4 regions of the Streptomyces sp. AM25 genome follow, and region 2 is predicted to be linked to each of the others. Evidence: riboswitches for the same ligand, from Rfam matches in the RefSeq annotation. Region 2 holds a riboswitch; each other region holds the start of a gene.

Region 1 (5,248 bases), on a different contig from region 2:
TGCCGGCGCACACTCCGGTCAGGCCGCCGAGCGTCAGGACATTCGTCAAGTGCCGTACGGAGCGCGGCACTCGGGCCGTGCGTCCGTAGCCGCGCGCGTCCATCGCCGCCGCCATGGCCACCGACCGTTCCAGCGCGCCCTCCAACACCGGCACCCCCACCTGCAACAGCGCCTTCGGGCCCCGGTCCGGGCGGCCCCGCAGGCGCCGGGCGGCGCGGAGCCGGGCCACGTCCGAGACCAGGTTCGGCGCGAACGTCATCGCGACCACGACCGCCACCCCGGCCTCGTACAGCGCGCCGGGCAGGGACTTCAGCAGCCGGGCCGGGTTGGCGAGGGCGTTCGCCGCCCCGACGCAGACCAGCAGGGCGGCCAGCTTCAGCCCGTCGTACAGGGAGAACACCAGGCCCTCCGCGGTCACCCGCCCCCCGATGCGCACCCCGCGCGCCCAGTCCGGCAGCGGGACCTCGGGGAGCGTGAGCACCGTGTGCGTACCGGGGATCGGCGAGCCCAGGACCACCGCGAAGACCAGGCGGATGCCGATGACGGCCAGCCCGAGCTTGAGGAACGCCCCGTACGAGCGCGCCCAGGGCGCGTCCGTCCGCCGGGCCGCCACCACATAGCCCGCGACGCCGACGAGCAGGCCGAGGAGCAGGGGGTTGGTCGTCCGCGATGCCGCGGCCGCCAGCCCCAGGGCCCAGATCCACCATGCGCCGGCGTGCAGTGCGCCGCTGTTCCTCATCCGCGCCGTCTGTTCCTCACCCGCGCCGGCGGCGGGCCTGCCAGGCGGCGGCTGCGCCGAGGACGGCCACGGCCGCGATGCCCGCGACCAGTCCGGCGGAGGGTCCGCCGTCGTCCTTCTTCTTCTCCGGCGCTGCGGACGTCCTGCTTCCGCCGCTCACCTGCTCGCCGCAGCCCGACTCCGGGTACCCGGCGATCGCGCACAGCAGCGCCGAGGAGTTGTAGCGCAGCGGCTTCGCCACCGCGGCCAGCGCCTCGCCGGCACTGGCATCCGAACCGACCTGGGCGCACGCGCTGCGCGCGGCCGGCGGGGTGGCGCCCGCGGGGGCGTCCGCGGCCGTGCCGAAGTCGAGGACGACGGCCACCCGCTTGCTGCCGTCCTTCGCCGCCGTGGATCCGCACACCGCCGCGAAGTCGGCCGCGCCCCGCGGCTTCGCCGCCTGTGCGGAGTCCTCGCTGACGGCGAAGCGGAAGCCGATCGTCTCCCCGTCGCCGGGGCGTGCGGTGGCCGGGCCCTGCGTGGCGTACGTCCAGTCCTTGCCGCCGTCCGCCGCCTGCCAGAACGACCAGTAGCGGTAGCCGGCCGCCTGCGCGGGCGCCGCGCCGAGCACGGCGAGCATCCCGGCGGCCAGCAGCGCACACACCTTGCGCATTACTGCTTCTTCTTCATGCGGCCGCTGAGGAGGATGCCGACACCGACGCTGGCGATGAAGGCGGCGCCGAGGATCCACCAGCGGTTCGAGTCGCTGCCGCCGTCCTTCTTCTCCTCCTTCGCCGCCGGCTGCTCCGCCTTCGGGCCCGTGGCGCCCAGCTGCTGCACCAGGTCCGTGCCGCCGAAGGAGCGCGGGTCGGCGCCCGCGGTGTGTGCGGCGAGGATCAGCTTGGCGAGCCGGCCCGGGTCGCCCGCGGCCCACTCGGCGGTCTTGCTGTCCTTGGACTGCAGCCACGTCAGCGGCTTGCCGGCCGCCTCGCGGTGCCCGCCCGCGGCGAGGGCGATGACGGCGTCGGCGGTGGCGCCGAAGTCGGGGCCCTCCGGGGCGCCCGGCATCGAGGACTTCAGCTGCCCGCCGTTCGCGTCCAGCTTCTTGGCCAGGTACCCGGCGACGGCGTCGGCCGCCGCGGCCGCGTCCTTGGGCTTCGCGCTGTCGTCGCCCGCGCAGTCCAGCGGCTTGGCGGGCTTGTCGCCCTTCTCCGGCGCACCGGCCCCGAAGCCCTTGCCGAGGGCGGCCAGGGCGGCGGCGGTCGAGGCGAGGTCGTTGGCCTGCAGCTCGCCCTTCTGCGGCATGTAGGCGAACGCGCCGCGCTCGTCCTCCTTCTTGTCGCAGCCGAGCTGGAACGACAGCAGCGCGTCGTACGGGCTCCTGCCGCCCTTGGCCGCGGCCTTCGCCGGGTCCTGGCCGGCGGCGGCGAAGGCGCCGACCGCGATGGAGGTGGAGTTGGCATCGCTGGCGGCGCCGGGGGTCATGCCCCAGCCGCCGTCCTCGTTCTGGTGCTCCTTGAGCCAGCCGAGGCCCTTCTGCACGGCCGCGTCCCGGCCGCCCACGGCGGTCAGGCCCTGCACGGCGGCGGAGGTCGCGTCCGTGAACTCGCCGGCCTTGGGGTCGCAGGCCTTGCCGGTGTCGGCCCGGAAGCCGGCGAAGCCGCCGTCGGAGCACTGCTGGCCCGCCAGCCAGTCCACGGCCGCGGGGGCCGGGGAGACGCCCGTCGCGTGCTGGGCGACGAAGGCGAGCGACTGCCGGAAGACACCGTCGAACTTGGGGTCCTTGGCGCCGTACAGCCCCGGGGCCGCCGGGGACGGGGAGCCGTCGGCGAAGGCCGCGGGCGCTGCGGCGGCGCCCAGCACGGCGGCGGTGGCCAGGGCCGTGGCGCCGCGGCGCGCGTGGACGGCGAAGGAGGGGGCCATGGGGGTCGGTGCCTCTCGGTGTCTGTACGTGTCTGTACCCGTCTGTTCGGGAGGACGTACGCAGCCGCGCGGCGGCCGCCGCGGCGGAGCGCGGGGCACCGGCCCGGCCCCGCATACCTCGACGGGTGAGCCTGTTCCGCCTCGGTACGGGTGCTCCGGCTCGCAGGGTCCGGGCCCTGCTCACGGTTGCGGGTCAGCGCCGGATTCGCACCGGCTTCCCCCGTTCCGAGGTGGGATGAAGTTGTCCCGGACACCTTAACCGGACGCTCGCATGCGTGGCGGGGCGGTTACGTACCGCACACACGTGGCCCGTCCATTGCCCGTGCCACGGGGAGCTGCTATCCCCATCTGATGGAACGTCAGATGCATCGGACGTGAAGGGGCTCACAGATGACCGGAATCGTCGAGCACGGACAGCTCTTCATCGGCGGCACCATGGCCGCCCCGGCGACGGACGCCGTGCTCGACGTCGTCTCGCCGCACACCGAGGAGGTTATCGGGCGCGTGCCGCACGCCGCGCCCGCGGACGTGGACCGGGCCGTGGCCGCGGCCCGCACCGCCTTCGACTCCGGGGTCTGGGCGGGCCTGCCGCCGGACGAGCGGATCGCCGTCGTCACCCGTATCAAGGACGCGATCGCCGCCCGGCACGAGGAGTTCGCCCGCGTCATCTCCGCGCAGAACGGCTCCCCCTACTCCTGGGGCGTCCTCGCGCAGGCGCTCGGCGCGGTGATGGTCTGGGACTGCGCCGTCTCCGTCGCCCGCGGCTTCCCCTACGAGGAGCGCCGGCCCGGCGCGCTCGGCCCGCTGCTCGTGCGGCGCGAGCCGGTCGGCGTCGTGGCGGCCGTGGTGCCCTGGAACGTGCCGCAGTTCACCGCGGCCACGAAGCTGGCGCCCGCCCTGCTGGCCGGCTGCTCGGTGATCCTCAAGCCGTCGCCCGAGACCCCGCTGGACGCGTACCTCCTCGCGGAGATCGCCGCCGAGGCCGGGCTGCCGGAGGGCGTGCTGTCGGTCCTCCCCGCCGGGCGGGAGACCGGCGAGTACCTCGTCGGGCACCCCGGCGTCGACAAGGTGGCCTTCACCGGGTCGGTCGCGGCGGGCAAGCGGGTCATGGAGGTCGCCGCGCGCAACCTGACCCGCGTCACGCTCGAACTGGGCGGCAAGTCCGCCGCCATCGTCCTGCCGGACGCCGACCTGGACGCGGCCGTCGCTGGCATCGTGCCCAGCGCCTGGATGAACAACGGCCAGGCCTGCGTGGCCCAGACGCGCATCCTCGCCCCGCGCCTCCACTACGCCGAACTCGCCGAACGCCTGGCCGCTGCCGCCTCCGCCCTGCCGGTCGGCGACCCCCTCGACCCGGCGACCGCGGTCGGCCCGCTGGTGACCCGGCGGCAGCGGGACCGCTCGCTGGACTACATCGCCGTCGGCCGGCAGGAGGGCGCCAAGGTCCTTGCGGGCGGCGGCCGTCCGGCCGGCCGGGAGAAGGGCTGGTACGTCGAGCCGACGCTCTTCGGCGACGTCGACAACGCGATGCGCATCGCCCGCGAGGAGATCTTCGGCCCGGTCGTCTGCCTGCTGCCCTACGAGGACGAGGCCGAGGCCGTCGCCATCGCCGACGACTCGGACTACGGCCTGTCCGGCAGCGTATGGACGACGGACGTGGAGCGGGGCATCGAGGTGGCGCGCAAGGTGCGTACCGGCACGTACTGCGTGAACACCTTCAGTCTGGACATGATGGGCCCGTTCGGCGGCTACAAGTCCTCCGGAATGGGGCGGGAGTTCGGGCCGGAGGGGTTCGCGGAGTACCTGGAGCACAAGACGATCCACCTGCCGGCGGGGCGGTAGCGGGTGGCTCTGCCGGCGCAAATCCTCGATTTCAGCGGCGTGTCGTGAAGATCGGCACCGGCAAGCAGACTCGTTGTCACGTCCGGGCGAGGAGATCGTGGACCAGGCGGCGGGCGTAGTCCTCGTCGGTTCCGGGGACCGAGAAGACGACACGGAAATACAGCGGGGCGACCACGTGGTCGAGGATCTGTTCCAACGACGGTGACGCGACGCCCTGTTCCTGCGCGGCGTCGAGGGCGAGCCGGAAGCGGTCGCTGACGCGACGGAGGCACTCGCGGAGTCCGGCGCGGCGTTCGTCCACGTCGGAGGCGACCTCGGCGCGGAAGAACGCGATGCCGCCGGGCCGGGAGAGGTCGATGAGCGTCCAGACCGCCTGGTTCTCCAGATCGGTGCGCAGGTCTCCGGCCGGTGCGGGGACCTCGGACTCCTGGCGCTGTTCGGTGACATCGGCCAGGAGGGCCGCGATCGTGCCCCAACGGCGGTAGATCGTCGTCGGGTTGACCCCTGCCCGCCTGGCGACCGCGGGGACGGTGACCTGGTCGGCGCCGTGTTCGGTGACCAGTGCCACCACCGCGTCGTGCACGGCCGCGCGGACGCGGCTGCTGCGCCCGCCTGGTCTCTTCGCCGGTGCTTTTGCGTCCACCTCCACAGCTTAAAGCAAAGGGTTGCGCGTTAGTGCCGTTCGGGCCTACCGTCAACTTAAAGCAGTGATCACTGCTTTAAGTTTGTGAAGGGAACAGCCATGACCAACAGCGAAACCGCTCA
Region 2 (5,248 bases):
GGCCGCCGGGTCCCAGCCGGCGGCCTCCATGGCCTCCACCAGGGCGCGGGCCTTCTCCTCCGCCTCGTCCGCCGTCGTCCGCGTCGCCGCGGACTCGTCGAGACCGAGCGCCTCGCGCAGGCCCGGCAGGGCCGCCGTGCCGCCCCAGATCTGGCGGGCGCGCAGGATCGACAGGACCAGGTTCACTCGGTCGGCGCCGGCCGGGGCGTTGCCCAGCACATGCAGGCCGTCGCGGATCTGGGCGTCCTTGACCTCGCACAGCCAGCCGTCGACGTGCAGCAGGAAGTCGTCGAAGCCGTCGTCCCCGGGACGCTCCTCCATGCCGAGGTCGTGGTCGAGCCGGGCGGCCTGGATCAGGGTCCAGATCTGGGCGCGGATGGCCGGGAGCTTGGCCGGGTCCATGGACGAGATCTGGGCGTACTCGTCGAGGAGTTGCTCCAGGCGCGCGATGTCGCCGTAGGACTCGGCGCGGGCCATGGGCGGCACGAGGTGGTCGACGAGCGTGGCGTGGGCGCGGCGCTTGGCCTGGGTGCCCTCGCCCGGGTCGTTGACGAGGAAGGGGTAGACGAGCGGCAGGTCGCCGAGGGCGGCGTCGGGGCCGCAGGCGGCGGACAGGCCGGCGTTCTTGCCGGGCAGCCACTCCAGGTTGCCGTGCTTGCCGAGGTGCACCATCGCGTCGGCGCCGAAGCCGCCGTCCTCGCGGGAGGCCGCGATCCAGCGGTAGGCGGCCAGGTAGTGGTGCGAGGGCGGCAGATCGGGATCGTGGTAGATGGCGATGGGGTTCTCGCCGAAGCCGCGCGGCGGCTGGATGAGGATCAGCAGGTTGCCGCGGCGCAGGGCGGCCAGCACGATGTCGCCCTCGGGGTTGCGGCTGCGGTCGAGGAACATCTCGCCGGGCGCGGGCCCCCAGTGCTCCTCGACGGCCTCGCGCAGTTCGGCCGGGAGCTGGGCGTACCAGCGCTTGTAGTCGGCGGCCGGGATGCGGACGGGGTTGCGGGCGAGCTGTTCCTCGGTGAGCCAGTCCTGGTCGTGGCCGCCGGCCTCGATGAGGGCGTAGATGAGCTCGTCACCGTCGCCGGACGCGAGGCCCGGGACCTCTTCGTCGCCGAAGTCGTAGCCCTCCGCGCGGAGTCGGCGCAGCAGGGCGACGGCGCTGGCGGGGGTGTCGAGGCCGACGGCGTTGCCGATGCGGGAGTGCTTGGTGGGGTAGGCGGAGAGCACGAGGGCGATCCGCTTCTCGGCTGCCGGGATGTGGCGCAGGCGGGCGTGGCGTACGGCGATGCCGGCGACGCGGGCGGCGCGCTCGGGGTCGGCGACGTAGGCGGGCAGGCCGTCCTCGTCGACCTCCTTGAAGGAGAACGGGACGGTGATGATGCGCCCGTCGAACTCCGGCACGGCGACCTGGGTCGCGGAGTCGAGCGGGGAGAGCCCCTCGTCGTTCTCCTCCCACGCGCTGCGCGGGCCGGTGAGGCACAGGGCCTGCAGGATCGGCACGTCCAGGGAGGCGAGCGCACCCGCGTCCCAGGACTCGTCGTCGCCGCCCGCCGAGGCCTCGGCGGGCCGGGTGCCGCCGGCGGCGAGCACGGTGGTGACGACGACGTCGGCAGCGCGCAGGGCGTCGACGAGTTCGGTCTCGGGGGCGCGCAGCGAGGCGACGTACAGCGGCAGCGCCCGGCCGCCCGCGTCCTCGACGGCACCGCAGAGGGCGTCGACGAAGGCGGTGTTGCCGCTCATGTGGTGGGCGCGGTAGTAGAGCACGGCGACGAGCGGGCCGCCGGGGTTGTCCGCGCGCGGGGTGCGCTCGAGCTCGCCCCAGGACGGGGCGGGGGCGGGCGGTTCGAACCCGTGGCCGGTGAGCAGCACGGTGTCGGAGAGGAACCGCGCCAGCTGGTCGAGGTTGGCGGGCCCGCCGTGGGCGAGGTAGGCGTGGGCCTCGGCGGCGATGCCGATGGGCACGGTCGAGTGCTCCATCAGCTGGGCGTCGGGCGCCTGTTCACCGGTGAGGACGACGACGGGCCGCTCCCCCGCGAGCAGCAGGTCCAGCCCTTCCTGCCAGGCGCGGACGCCGCCGAGGAGCCGTACGACGACGAGGTCGGTGTCCTCCAGCAGCACGGGCAGCTCTTCGAGCGCGAGCCGGGCGGGGTTGGCGAGCCGGTACGGGACCGGGCCGCCGGCCGCGCGGGCGCTGAGCAGGTCGGTGTCGGACGTCGACAGGAGAAGGATGCGCATGCTGCGGCTGGCCCTTCCTCGGGGTCCGCGCCCCGGGTGGTCGTGAGGACGGCGGGAGTTCCTGACTCGCCCGGCGTCTCACCGCCGCGCTCACAGTGGCGGGACCGTGCCGGAATCACACCGGCTTCCTCCCCTGTCGCCGTCTCTGGCGTGGTCATACTAGCGGGGGCGGAGGGGCGCCCCGAAGGGGCGCGAGACAGTTTCGATATGCGGCTCCGCCGCGTGGGCGCGACCGGCCTCCACCGACCCGCAGTCGGCCGACGGGCCCGGCAGCACCCCCCACCGTGGGTATGCTCGCCGCCATGCCCGCCCCCACCGACCCCCCTGTCCGCACCGGCGGCGACCGCTGCCCCGGTGCACTCCGACTGCACACCGCGGACGACGGCGCGCTGGCGCGCATCCGGCTGCCGGGCGGCCTCCTGACGGCCCGTCAGGCATCGGTAATGGCCGACCTGGCCGACGAGTTGGGCGACGGACACCTCGACCTCACCTCCCGCGGCAACGTCCAGCTCCGCGCCCTGCCCGCCACCTGCGGCAGTGAACTCGGCAACCGCCTCCGCGAGGCCGGCCTGCTGCCCTCCGAACAGCACGACCGCGTACGGAACGTGGCGGCGTCCCCGCTCTGCGGCCTCGACGGCCCGGCTCCCGCCGACGTCCAGGCCTGGGCCCGCGAACTGGACCGGCTCCTCTGCGCGAACCCGAACATCACTGAGCTTTCCGGACGTTTCCTCTTCGGCCTGGACGACGGCCGCGGCGATATCGCCGCCCTCGTCCCCGATGTGACATTGATCGCAACGGACGACGGACACGCCCTGCTCTCCTACGCGGCGGCCGGCTCCTGCCTGCGCATCCCCGCTGCGCACGCCCCGCGCGCGGCCGTGCTCGCGGCCGAGTGGTTCCTGAGCGAGCGGCGTCGCAACGGCAGCACCGCCTGGCGGGTCGCCGAACTCCCCGCCGGACAGCGGCCGCGCCTGGACGTGTTGGGGCAACAGCTCGCCGCCGAGGGCATCGCCGCCGAGTCGGCCGAGAGGGCTCCGCGGACGGGCACCCCCACGCCCCCCGGACTCGTCCCCGGCCCCGGCGGCCGGACCGCGCTGTCGGTCACGGCCCCGCTCGGCCGTCTGAACACCGGCCAGTGGCGGCTGCTGTGCGCAACGGCCGGTTCCGGCGAGCTGCGCGTGACCCCGTGGCGCGGCATCGTCGTCCCCGGCCTCCCCGCCGACGAGGCCCCCGCCCGCCTGACGGCCCTCGCGGAGGCGGGACTCGTCACCTCCCCCGAATCCGCCTGGCACCGCGCGGGCGCGTGCGCCGGCCGCCCCGGCTGCGCCAAGTCCCGTGCGGACGTACGGGCGGACGCGGCGGCCTGCCTCGCGCGGTCCGCCCCCGGGCAGCCCCTGCCCGTGTACTGGTCGGGGTGCGAACGCCGTTGCGGCCACCCCGCCGACAGCGGCTGGTGGGTGGACGTCCTGGCGACGGGCGACGGCTACCGCATCGCGATACGCGACGGGGCGACGGAGACGGCACCGGTGACGGTGCCGTCAGCAGACCTGGCCGGCGCGGTGGCGGCGGCCCGTACCACCACACGATGAACGACGAGGGCGACGAGGGCACAGTGTTCGACTACGACAAGGACGGCGCGTCCATCTACCGCCAGTCCTTCGCCACCATCCGCGCCGAGGCCGACCTCGGCGGACTGCCGCCGGACGTCGGCAAGGTGGCCGTGCGCATGATCCACGCGTGCGGGATGACCGATCTCGTCCGCGACCTGGCCTGGTCCCCGCAGGCCGTGGCCCGCGCCCGCGAGGCGCTGCGCGCGGGTGCGCCCGTCCTGTGCGACGCCAACATGGTCGCCAGCGGCGTCACCCGCAAGCGGCTGCCCGCGGACAACGAGGTGCTGTGCACCCTCGCCGACCCGTCGGTGCCCGAACTGGCCCGGCGCATGGGCACCACGCGCAGCGCCGCGGCCCTGGAACTCTGGCGCGACAGGCTGGACGGCGCGGTGGTGGCCGTCGGCAACGCGCCGACCGCGCTGTTCCGCCTGCTGGAGATGGTCGCGGAGGGCGCACCGCGCCCGGCGGCCGTGCTCGGCATACCGGTCGGCTTCATCGGTGCCGCCGAGTCCAAGGAGGCGCTGGCGAGCAACCGGTTGGGGCTGGAGTACCTGGTGGTGCGGGGGCGGCGCGGCGGCAGTGCCATGGCCGCGGCCGCGATCAATGCGATAGCGAGCGAGGAAGAGTGAGCGAGCACAAGTCCGGACGGCTCTACGGAGTGGGCCTCGGCCCCGGCGACCCGTCCCTGATGACCGTACGGGCGGTGGAGGTCGTCGCCGCCGCCGACGTCGTCGCCTACCACAGCGCCCGGCACGGCCGCTCCATCGCGCGCACCATCGCCGAACGCCACCTGCGCCCCGACCACATCGAGGAGCGGCTCGTCTACCCCGTCACCACGGAGACGACCGACCACCCGGGCGGCTACCGGGGCGCGATGGAGGAGTTCTACGAGGAGGCCGCCGCCCGGCTGGCCGCGCACCTGGACGCCGGGCGCACCGTGGCCGTGCTCGCCGAGGGCGACCCGCTCTTCTACAGCTCGTACATGCACATGCACAAGCGGCTGGCCCACCGCTACCCGACCGAGGTCGTCCCCGGCGTCACCTCGGTGAGCGCGGCCGCGGCCCGGCTCGGCGAGCCGCTGGTGGAGGGCGAGGAGGTGCTGACGATCCTTCCGGGCACCCTGCCCGAGGAGGAGCTGACGGCCCGCCTGGCCGCCACCGACTCGGCCGTGGTCATGAAGCTCGGCCGCACCTTCCCCGCGGTGAAGGGCGCGCTGGAGCGCTCGGGCCGCCTGGCGGAGGCACGGTACGTCGAGCGCGCCACGATGAGCGGGGAGCGCACGGGCCGCGTTGCGGACGTGGACCCCGGGTCCGTGCCGTACTTCTCGGTGGCGGTGCTGCCGAGCCATGGGGGTACCTCCCATGCCGTTCAGGCTATGGGGGAGGGCGCCGAGCCCGTTGCGGAGGGCC
Region 3 (5,248 bases), on a different contig from region 2:
CCCCCTCGCCGAACCCATAGCGCAGGCCCTGGCCCAGGCGCTCGCCCGCGGCGACACCGGGTACGCGGCCGGCACGGCCTACGCGGAGGCCTTCGACGGCTTCGCGCGGGAGCGCTGGGGCTGGGACGGGGTGGCGGCGGACCGCACCGCGCTCGTGGCCGACGTGATGACGGGCACCGTCGAAGTGCTGCGGCTGGTCACCGGCCCGGGGGACGCCGTGGTGGTGAACTCCCCGGTCTATCCGCCGTTCTACGGCTTCATCGGGCACATGGACCGCCGGGTCGTCGAGGCGCCGCTGGGCGCCGGGCACCGCATCGACCCGGACGTGCTGGAGGCCGCCTTCCGGGAGGCCACGGCGGGCGGGCGCCGCGCGGCCTTCCTGCTGTGCAGCCCGCACAACCCGACGGGCACCGTGCACACCCGCGACGAACTGGCGGCGGTGGCGCAGTTGGCGAACGCGTACGGCGTGCGGGTCGTCGCCGACGAGATCCACGCGCCGGTCGTGCTGCCGGGCGCGGAGCACGTGCCGTTCCTGTCCGTCCCCGGGGCGGAGGGCGCGTTCGCGCTGCTGTCGGCCTCCAAGGCGTGGAACCTGGGCGGGCTCAAGTGCGCGCTCGCCGTGGCCGGTCCGGACGCGGCCACCGAACTGGCCCGGCTGCCGCTGGTGGTGAGCCACGGTCCGAGCCACTGGGGCGTCATCGCGCACAGCGCCGCCCTGCGGCACGGGGGTGCGTGGCTCGACAGCGTCCTGGCCGGCCTGGACGCGAACCGCAAGCTGCTCGGCGCCCTGCTGGCGGAACACCTGCCGGGGGTGCGGTACCGGCAGCCGGAAGGCACCTACCTGGCGTGGCTGGACTGCCGGGAGCTGGGCCTGGGCGGCGACGATCCGGCGGCGGTCCTCCTGGAGCGGGGGCGTGTCGCGGTGGCGGGCGGCACGCCTTTCGGGACCGGCGGTGCCGGGCACGTCCGCCTCACGCTGGCGACGTCGCCGGACATTCTCACGGAGGCGGTGCGCAGGATGGCCGCGGCCGTCTGAATTTCCCTCCAATTCCCTTCGGCCGAACGGAGTAAAGCCGCGCCGTTCGGCCTCCTCGCCGTGGATACACTCGCGGCGGCCCGGACAACGGCCACTGGACATTCTGACTGACGAGGAGTGCCGTCATGGCCGAGGTAAAGCTGGCCGCCACCGTGCGCACCGATTTCGGAAAGGGTGCGTCCCGCCGCATCCGCCGCGACAACAGGGTTCCCGCCGTCGTCTACGGCCACGGCGCCGACCCGAAACACGTGGCGCTGGAAGGCCATGCGCTGTGGATGGCCCTCAAGACGCCGAACGTCCTCATCAACCTCGACATCGAGGGAAAGAAAGAACTGGTCATTCCGAAGGAAGTGCAGCGCGACCCGCTCAAGGGTTTTCTCATCCACGTCGACCTGCTCACCGTGAAGAAGGGCGAGAAGGTCGCCGTCGAGGTCCCGATCCACACCGAGGGCGATCTGGCGCCCGGCGGGAATGTCCTGGAGCACATCCTCAACGCCCTTCCCGTGGAGGCCGAGGCCACGCACATTCCCGAGGGGTTCACCGTCTCCATCGAGGGCCTGGAGGCCGGCCACACGGTGCGCGCCGGGGACATCGGGCTGCCGCGCGGGGTGTCGCTGGCGGTGGAGGAGGACGCCGCGGTCCTGCAGGTCGTCCTCGCCCAGGTCGAGGCGGAGCCGGAGGAGGAGGAAGAAGCCGAGGAGGGCGAGGCGGCGGCACCGGCTGCCGAAGCCGAGGAGGAGGCGGCCGCGGAGGGCTGAGCCCCTCCGCAGTGCGGGGCGGCAGGCACGCCGCCCCGCACCGGGAAAGGCTCCGGGCATGACACACGCCGTCCTGCACGCCCTCTCGCTCACCGGCTCCATGACGTGGGAGATCACCTGGGCGCTGATCCTGGGCTTCGCCCTGTCCGCCGTCGTCCAGGCGGTGGTGCGCCGCTCCGCCGTCGTCTCCGCGCTGGGCGACGACCGCCCCCGCACTCTCGCCCTCGCCGCGGGCCTGGGTGCCGCCTCGTCGTCCTGCTCCTACGCGGCGGTGGCGCTGGCGCGTTCGCTGTTCCGCAAGGGTGCGCATTTCACCGCGGCCATGGCGTTCGAGATCGCCTCGACGAACCTGGTCGTCGAACTCGGCATCATTCTGGCCCTGTTGCTGGGCTGGCCGTTCACGGTGGCCGAATTCACCGGCGGCCCCGTGATGATCGCGGTACTGGCACTGCTCTTCCGCGCATTCCTCCGCGAGAACCTGCTGCGCGGGGCGCGGGAACAGGCGGGGCGGAGCCTGGCGGGCTCGATGGAGGGCCATGCGGCCATGGACATGTCCGTGCAGCGAGAAGGTACTCTCCTGCAACGGCTGCTGTCGCCGGAGGGGTTCACCTCCACCGCGCACGTCTTCGTGATGGAATGGGCGGCCGTTCTGCGGGACCTGGTCATCGGGCTGCTCATCGCGGGCGCCATCGCGGCCTGGGTCCCGGACGCCTTCTGGCGCGCCTTCTTCTTCGAAGGGCATCCGCTGGCGGCCGGATTGTGGGGCCCGGTCATCGGACCGGTGGTGGCGATGGCCTCGTTCGTCTGCTCGATCGGGAACGTGCCGCTGGCGGTGGTGCTGTGGAAGGGGGGCATCAGTTTCGGCGGTGTGGTGTCGTTCATCTTCGCGGACCTGCTGATCCTGCCGATCCTGAACATCTACCGGAAGTACTACGGCGGCAGAATGGCGGCGTTCCTGCTGGCCACGTTCTTCGTGGCGATGGTGACGGCGGGGTACGCGGTGGAGTGGGTGTTCGGCCTGCTGGGCATCGTGCCCGGGCGCGGGGCGGCGAAGGTTCCGATGGCGGGGATCTCCTGGAATTACACGACCTGGCTCAACGTGGCTTTCCTGGGGCTCGCGTCGGTGCTGGTGGTGCGGTTCTTCCGGACGGGCGGGAGGGAGATGCTGCGGATGATGGGCGGCGACCCGGGGGCGTAGGAGGGGGTACGTTCCCCCGGATGCACCGGTGCGGGCCTCTGCACGCGGTGAACGTCCCACGGCCCCGCCCGTGGTGCGCGACGAGGCCACGGGACGCGGCCGTTCAACTCGTCGCAGCCGTCCGGGCTTCGGCGTCCGGCTGCCGCTCTGCAGTCGCCCGGGGCAGCAGCAGGCGCTCCGCGAGGTGCCCGAAGAGCAGCCCGAAGCCGGTCCAGAGGGTGCACTGGATGGCGAGGGCCGCCAGGCGGAACTGCCACAGCACGGTGGCCGGGAAATCCGACGGCACCTCGTTGACATCCGGCAGGAAGGCGTACGCCAGGCCGATTACGAGGACAAAGGCCGCCGAAGCCACCACGGTGGCGTACCAGTTGCCCAGGCGCGGGGCCAGCCTTCTCCCGAGGATGACGGCGGCGATGCCCAGCAGGACGCTGAGCGCCATCATCAGGAAGTACAGCGTGGTCCGTTTCCCGATGGTGTCCGGCTCGCCGACGGACGGCGGGTTGGCCGGGTACTTGAGGAACGGCACCACGTAGACGGCCATCAGGGCCCCGGCGGACACCAGAGCGGCCGTGGCCCGCGGGCCGAACCTGCCGATGCGGCCCAGGGCCACGCAGAACGCCAGGGCGGCGATGCCGCCGATCGCCACGCCGTAGACGAGGACTCCGGTGGCCAGGCCTGCCGTCGACTGCAGGCTCCGGCTGACCAGTTCGTCGCCGTGTTCGTGGGTGTGGGCCTGCTCGAAGGCGATGGCCGCGTCCACGTGCGGCTCGCCCATCAGATACGCCACCACGAGCGCGAGGACCCCGGCGGCGAGCCCGGCGAGCATGCCTCTGACGAGCAACGCCCGTACGGATACGGGATTCACGAGACGTCCCCCTGCCCTCGTCAGTGGCAGGGGAAGCCGAGCAGGTGGCGTCCGTCGTGCACCCACTCGTGCACGCCGGCGCCGGAGAAGACCGAGGTGGCGCCCTGTTCGGCGCCGACGAAGTACAGCAGGATCAGCATCAGGATGCCGAAGAAGACCGCCCACGGGGCAAGGGTCTTCAGGGATATGGGGGTGACCACCGGTGCAGCGGCGGAGTGTGCCATGACGAAACCTCCTGGGGAAACACGCGTCCCGTCTCACGGGTCCGGACGACGAGGTGCGGGTCTGACTCCCTTGCCCTGACCGCGGTTTCGCGGACAATGACCGGATACAGTGGCGCGACCGTGCCGGATTCCCACCGGCTTCCGTTCCCCCGTCGTCATGTCCACGTGACCGTACCGCGTGCTGGCCGGTCTGCCTACGGCGTACGGCATACTCGCGCCCGTCCCTGCCCCGAGTCGGGAGAACCCAGCATGACTGTGCGCGTGATGTTCGTGTCACCGGCGGCCAACCCCGCCCTGCGGAACGCCCGGTTCGACGACGGTGCATCCCTGGACGCCACCGGGCTGCAGCAGGCCCGCGCGGCAGTGGCCGCGCTGCCCGCTGCCGACCGGCACCTGTACGCCCCGGCGGCACGCTGCCGCGAGACGGCCGCCGCTCTCGGCCTGGACGCGGAGCCGGCAACGGACCTGCGCGACCTGGACGTCGGGACGTGGGCGGGCCGGACGCTGGGCGAGGTGGCCGCCTCCGCCCCCCACGACGTGGCCGCCTGGCTGTCGGACCCCGCCGCGGCTCCCCATGGCGGCGAGTCGGCGGCGGCGCTCACCGCGCGGATCGGCGCCTGGCTCGACGGCCGGGGCGGCGAGAGCGGCCGGGTCCTCGCCGTCGCCGAACCCGCCGTGATCCGGGCGGCCGTCGTGCACGCGCTCGGCCTGCCGCCGGCCGTCTTCTGGCGGCTCGACGTCCACCCGCTGTCCCTGACCACCCTCAGCGGCCGCGCCGGGCGCTGGAACCTGCACTGCGGACGGCCCCTGCACCCGGCCTGACCGGCAGCAACAGCCCCCGCGGCGCTCGCCGCAGGGGCTGCCTGTCGCTCCTCACTTCACTTCACGACAACCGTGCCGTGCATGTACGGGTGGAACGTGCAGTAATAGCTGAACGTACCGGCCGAGTTGAACTTGAAGTTGTAGGTACCGCCATTGCGGAGCGTCGGCGAGTTCAGACCGCCCGAGCCGGTCACCGTGTGCGGTGCCGAGTCGTTGTTGGTCCAGGTCACCGTGGTGCCCTTGGTGACGGTGAGCGTCGACGGCGAGTACGCGAAGCCGGCGATCGTCACGTGATTGGCGCCCGCCGCCGGTGCGTTCGCCGTCATGGGGGTCGCAGGTACCGTG
Region 4 (5,248 bases), on a different contig from region 2:
CCACTCGCGCCGCGCCGCACCGGCCTGACGACACCCGGATCACGCGATCACGCGAACGCGGGCATGATCCGCTCGTGGATGAGCCGCAATTGGGCAGGGACGTCGGCAACGTCCGGAAGGTCGCGGCCCGTGAAGGCCTTGACCAGTGTCCGGTCCGTCACAGCGCAGATCATGTGGTTCACGCCTGCCGGGGCGATCTGCGTACGGATCTTCTCCAGGCACTCCTCGGGCGTGCCCGCGATGGACAGCCGGTCGGCTGCCGCGGGCGGGGTGAGCTGGATGCCGCGGGCCAGGTCGCCCGCAGCGATCGCCTCGATCACGGGCTTGAGGGCGCTGGGGTCGACGCCGTTGCGGTGCAGCAGTTCCTCCGGCATGGAGGACGCGTAGATGCCGACCATGCTGCGCGCGGCCTCCTTGGCCTGCGCGGAGTCGGGGCCCGTGGCGAAGACGACCCAGGCGCCGATGTCGAGCGAGGTCCAGTCCTTGCCGGCGCGTTCGGCACCGGCCCTGATGTGCCGGACGGCGTACTCGCATGCCTCACGGCTGTAGCCGAGCGCGTGGTGGCAGCCGTCGGAGAGTTCGCCTGCCGCCTCGAACGACTTCGGGCCGCGCATGGCCCCGAGCTTGACCGGCACTCTGGCCTGGACGGGGCGGGCGAAGGTGAACAGCCCGTCGTAGGAGTGGAAGTCGCCCCGGTACGTGATGCTGCCGTGGTCGAGGAGCGTACGGACGACGTGGTGGGCCTCCTTGACCCGCGACAGCGGGCGGTTGCCGGCCGATGCGATGCCGTGCTGGGCGAGCAGTCCGAAGTTGCCGCTGGACAGCACGACTTCGGCGCGGCCGCCGGACAGTTCGTCCAGGGTTGCCACTGCCTGGGCGATCAGGGCGGGTTCGCGCAGCAGGACCGGGGAGACGCTGGGCCCGAGGCGCAGGGCACGCGTCCGGCCGGCAGCGACGGCGAACAGCTGCCACAGGTCCTTGTGCCAGGTCTCGTCGGCGGCGTAGCAGGCGTGGAAGCCGAGTTCGTCGGCGAGACGGATGGCAGCCAGCGACTCGTGGACCGGGTAGTCGGGGAGCATTGCGTAGCTGAACCTCATGGGTGGCACCCTGCATCGGGCTGCGGGGCATGACAAGGCCCCACGCCGGTCCCCATCGCCCTCGGGCGGTCCCCGGCTGTTTCCGGCCCTCCTGAGGCCCTCCTGGGTCCACCGTGAGGCCCCTCCCGAAGCCCCCTGAACCCCCCTCACCGCGCCGCCACCGCACCTCCGCAACGGTTCCCAACGCCCCCGTCCGTTAGCACATTCCGCAACCGCTCGACGACGCGCCGACACAACATGTGGGGGCGCTCCCGACCCCCGGCACTAGATGTATGCTCGTCCTCGCTGTCGTCGCAGGGGAATCCGGTGGAAATCCGGAACTGTCCCGCAACGGTGAATGTATGCGCATATGCGCTCCACAAGTCCGAGGACCTGCCGTCAGCGCGCCCACGTCCGAGCCGTCCCAGGGCCCGGCATGGGTGACGAACACGTCCGGGCCTCGCGGGTTGGGCCGATGGGCGCTGTCCGGCATGCCCCGAAGAAGTGTGCCGGTACGCGATCCGTCGAGCGCCTCCCGAGCGGCCCCAGCCGACCAGCCGAGCGAGGGAGAGCCACACGTGACCATCGCGCCCGCCGATCCGGTCTCAGCAGCCACTGCGGAGGAGACCGGAGGTCCCGGGACCGCGCTGCTGCGCACCCTGACCGATCTCACCGCCGATCTGCCCGCCACCGACCCCGGCAAGGTCGCCGCCGCCGCGCTGCGCGGCCGGCACCCGGGGTCGGACGAGGCGGAGCTGCGGTCCCTGGCCACCGAGGCCGCCGCGGGGCTGATCGCCGAGGAGCCGGAGTACTCGCGGCTCGCGGCGCGGCTGCTCACCCTCGCCATCCGGGAGGAGGCGGCCGGCCAGGGCGCGGTCTCCTTCTCCGCCTCCGTCGCCGTCGGGCACCGTGAGGGCCTGATCGCCGACGAGACCGCCGCGTTCGTGGCCGAGCACGCCGAGCGGCTCGACGCCCTCGTCGAGAACGCCCTCGCCGACGGTGCCGACAACCGGTTCGGGTACTTCGGCCTGCGGACGCTCCACAGCCGCTACCTGCTCCGGCACCCGATCACCCGCAACGTGATCGAGACCCCGCAGCACTTCCTGCTGCGCGTCGCCTGCGGTCTGGCCGAGGACCGCTCCGTCCGGGCCCTGGAGGACGTGGCCGAGCTCTACCGGCTCACCAGCACGCTCTCGTACCTGCCCTCCTCCCCCACGCTGTTCAACTCCGGCACGCGCCACCCGCAGATGTCGTCCTGCTACCTGCTGGACTCGCCGCTGGACGAGCTGGACTCGATCTACGACCGCTACCACCAGGTCGCGCGGCTGTCGAAGCACGCGGGCGGCATCGGGCTCTCCTACTCCCGCATCCGCTCCCGCGGTTCGCTGATCCGCGGCACCAACGGGCACTCCAACGGCATCGTGCCGTTCCTGCGCACCCTCGACGCCTCCGTCGCCGCGGTCAACCAGGGCGGCCGGCGCAAGGGCGCGGCCTGCGTCTACCTGGAGACCTGGCACGCGGACATCGAGGAGTTCCTGGAGCTTCGCGACAACACGGGCGAAGAGGCCCGCCGCACCCACAACCTCAACATCGCGCACTGGATTCCGGACGAGTTCATGCGCCGCGTCGAGGCGGACGCCGACTGGTCGCTGTTCTCCCCGGCGGACACCCCCGACCTGGTCGACCTGTGGGGCGACGAGTTCGACGCCGCGTACCGCACGTACGAGGCCGAGGGCAAGGCCGTCAAGCAGATCCCGGCCCGTGTGCTCTACGCCCGCATGATGCGCACCCTCGCGCAGACCGGCAACGGCTGGATGACGTTCAAGGACGCCTCCAACCGCACCGCCAACCAGACCGCCGAGCCGGGCGCCGTCGTCCACTCGTCCAACCTGTGCACCGAGATCCTCGAGGTCACGAACGACGGCGAGACGGCCGTCTGCAACCTCGGTTCGGTCAACCTCGCCGCGCACCTGGGTGCCGACGGCGGGATGGACTGGGAGAAGCTGGACCGCACGGTCCGCACGGCGGTCACCTTCCTCGACCGCGTCGTGGACATCAACTTCTACCCGACCGAGCAGGCGGGCTCGTCCAACTCCCGCTGGCGCCCGGTGGGTCTGGGCCTGATGGGCCTGCAGGACGTCTTCTTCCGGCTGCGGCTGCCCTTCGACTCCGCCGAGGCGAAGGCGCTCTCCACCCGCATCTCCGAGCGCATCATGCTCGCGGCGTACGAGGCCTCGGCCGACCTCGCCGAGCGGCACGGCCCGCACCCGGCCTGGGAGGCCACCCGCACCGCCCGCGGCGTGCTGCACCCCGACCACTACGCGGACGCCACGGCCACCTGGCCGGAGCGCTGGGACACCCTGCGCGCCCGGATCGCGAAGACCGGCATGCGCAACTCGCTGCTGCTCGCCATCGCCCCGACCGCCACGATCGCCTCGATCGCCGGTGTCTACGAGTGCATCGAGCCGCAGGTCTCCAACCTCTTCAAGCGCGAGACCCTCAGCGGTGAGTTCCTCCAGGTCAACACCTACCTGGTGGAGGACCTGAAGCAGCTCGGCGTGTGGGACTCCACCACGCGCGACGCGATGACCGATGCCAACGGCTCGATCCAGGACCTGAAGTGGATCCCGCAGGAGGTGCGCGACCTGTACCGCACCGCCTGGGAGGTCCCGCAGCGCTCCCTGATCGACATGGCCGCGGCCCGCACGCCGTACCTGGACCAGAGCCAGTCGCTGAACCTCTTCATGGCCTCGCCCACCATCGGCAAGCTCAGCTCGATGTACGCGTACGCCTGGAAGCAGGGCATCAAGACGACGTACTACCTGCGTTCGCGCCCGGCGACCCGCATCGCCCGCGCGGCCTCCGGCTCCACCGCCGCGTCCGCCCCCGTCCCCCTGCAGCAGGCCGCGCCCGACGCGGACGCCATCGCCTGCTCCCTGGAAAACCCCGAGTCCTGCGAGGCCTGCCAGTAATGTCCGCCGAACGCCAGAAGAACCTGCTCGACCCGGGCTTCGAGCTGACCCTGCGTCCCATGCGGTACCCGGACTTCTACGACCGCTACCGCGACGCGATCAAGAACACCTGGACCGTCGAGGAGGTCGACCTCCACTCCGACGTCGCCGACCTCGCCAAGCTCTCGCCGGGCGAGCAGCACATGATCGGCCGCCTGGTCGCGTTCTTCGCGACCGGTGACTCGATCGTCGCGAACAACCTCGTGCTGACGCTGTACAAGCACATCAACTCCCCCGAGGCGCGCCTGTACTTGTCGCGGCAGCTCTTCGAGGAGGCCGTGCACGTCCAGTTCTACTTGACGCTGCTCGACACCTACCTGCCCGACCCGGAGGAGCGCGCCGCCGCGTTCGACGCGGTGGAGAACATTCCGTCCATCCGCGACAAGGCGCAGTTCTGCTTCAAGTGGATCAACGAGGTCGAGAAGCTGGACCGGCTGGAGACGAAGGCCGACCGCCGCCGCTTCCTGCTCAACCTGATCTGCTTCGCCGCGTGCATCGAAGGCCTGTTCTTCTACGGCGCGTTCGCGTACGTGTACTGGTTCCGCAGCCGCGGCCTGCTGCACGGCCTGGCGACCGGCACCAACTGGGTGTTCCGCGACGAGACGATGCACATGAACTTCGCGTTCGAGGTCGTCGACACCGTGCGCCAGGAGGAGCCCGAGCTCTTCGACGACGAACTCCGGCAGCAGGTCACCGACATGCTCGAGGAGGCCGTCGAGGCCGAGCTGCAGTTCGGCCGTGACCTGTGCGGCGAGGGCCTGCCGGGCATGAACACCGAGTCGATGCGCGAATACCTCCAGTGCGTCGCCGACCAGCGCCTGCAGCGCCTCGGCTTCCCGGCGGTCTACGGCTCGCAGAACCCGTTCTCCTTCATGGAGCTGCAGAACGTCCAGGAGCTGACCAACTTCTTCGAGCGCCGCGCCTCCGCCTACCAGGTGGCGGTCGAGGGCACGGTCTCGTTCGACGACGAGTTCTAGAGACCGCCTCCCTGCAGACGAACGAAGGGCCCGTACGGAACGGAATGTTCCGTACGGGCCCTTCGGCCGTGACGACTAGTCGTTGGCGACGACCGGGTACCGCGGCGTACCCTCCTCCATCTGCCGCAGCGCATCGCGCCGCTCCCGCTTCGAGAGGCGGTCGATGTACAGGCGCCCGTAGAGG

What was found. Region 2 has a riboswitch for cobalamin ahead of cobN (cobaltochelatase subunit CobN). Riboswitches for the same ligand answer to the same signal wherever they lie in the genome.
Region 1: it holds a riboswitch for cobalamin, as region 2 does, so the genes downstream of both, ACLHRZ_RS13700 (SCO2321 family membrane protein) here and cobN (cobaltochelatase subunit CobN) in region 2, are expected to answer to the same signal.
Region 3: it holds a riboswitch for cobalamin, as region 2 does, so the genes downstream of both, ACLHRZ_RS24580 (CbtB domain-containing protein) here and cobN (cobaltochelatase subunit CobN) in region 2, are expected to answer to the same signal.
Region 4: it holds a riboswitch for cobalamin, as region 2 does, so the genes downstream of both, ACLHRZ_RS12535 (ribonucleoside-diphosphate reductase subunit alpha) here and cobN (cobaltochelatase subunit CobN) in region 2, are expected to answer to the same signal.

What each region holds. Positions count from the first base shown of each region.
Region 1 is NZ_JBKIWN010000009.1:216,438-221,685, forward strand. It holds gene ACLHRZ_RS13690 (CbiQ family ECF transporter T component) at 1-739, opposite strand, end outside; gene ACLHRZ_RS13695 (SCO2322 family protein) at 756-1,391, opposite strand; gene ACLHRZ_RS13700 (SCO2321 family membrane protein) at 1,391-2,641, opposite strand; cobalamin riboswitch at 2,768-2,914, opposite strand; gene ACLHRZ_RS13705 (aldehyde dehydrogenase) at 3,032-4,483, shown strand; gene ACLHRZ_RS13710 (TetR/AcrR family transcriptional regulator) at 4,560-5,126, opposite strand; gene ACLHRZ_RS13715 (nuclear transport factor 2 family protein) at 5,226-5,248, shown strand, end outside.
Region 2 is NZ_JBKIWN010000003.1:194,697-199,944, reverse strand. It holds gene cobN (cobaltochelatase subunit CobN) at 1-2,229, opposite strand, end outside; cobalamin riboswitch at 2,264-2,388, opposite strand; gene cobG (precorrin-3B synthase) at 2,532-3,818, shown strand; gene ACLHRZ_RS04895 (precorrin-8X methylmutase) at 3,815-4,468, shown strand; gene ACLHRZ_RS04890 (precorrin-2 C(20)-methyltransferase) at 4,465-5,248, shown strand, end outside.
Region 3 is NZ_JBKIWN010000018.1:49,169-54,416, reverse strand. It holds gene ACLHRZ_RS24600 (MalY/PatB family protein) at 1-1,036, shown strand, start outside; gene ACLHRZ_RS24595 (50S ribosomal protein L25/general stress protein Ctc) at 1,162-1,794, shown strand; gene ACLHRZ_RS24590 (permease) at 1,853-2,992, shown strand; gene ACLHRZ_RS24585 (CbtA family protein) at 3,096-3,857, opposite strand; gene ACLHRZ_RS24580 (CbtB domain-containing protein) at 3,878-4,081, opposite strand; cobalamin riboswitch at 4,083-4,270, opposite strand; gene ACLHRZ_RS24575 (histidine phosphatase family protein) at 4,331-4,903, shown strand; gene ACLHRZ_RS24570 (cupredoxin domain-containing protein) at 4,960-5,248, opposite strand, start outside.
Region 4 is NZ_JBKIWN010000008.1:196,974-202,221, reverse strand. It holds gene ACLHRZ_RS12540 (LLM class flavin-dependent oxidoreductase) at 48-1,097, opposite strand; cobalamin riboswitch at 1,366-1,491, shown strand; gene ACLHRZ_RS12535 (ribonucleoside-diphosphate reductase subunit alpha) at 1,655-4,048, shown strand; gene ACLHRZ_RS12530 (ribonucleotide-diphosphate reductase subunit beta) at 4,048-5,064, shown strand; gene def (peptide deformylase) at 5,140-5,248, opposite strand, start outside.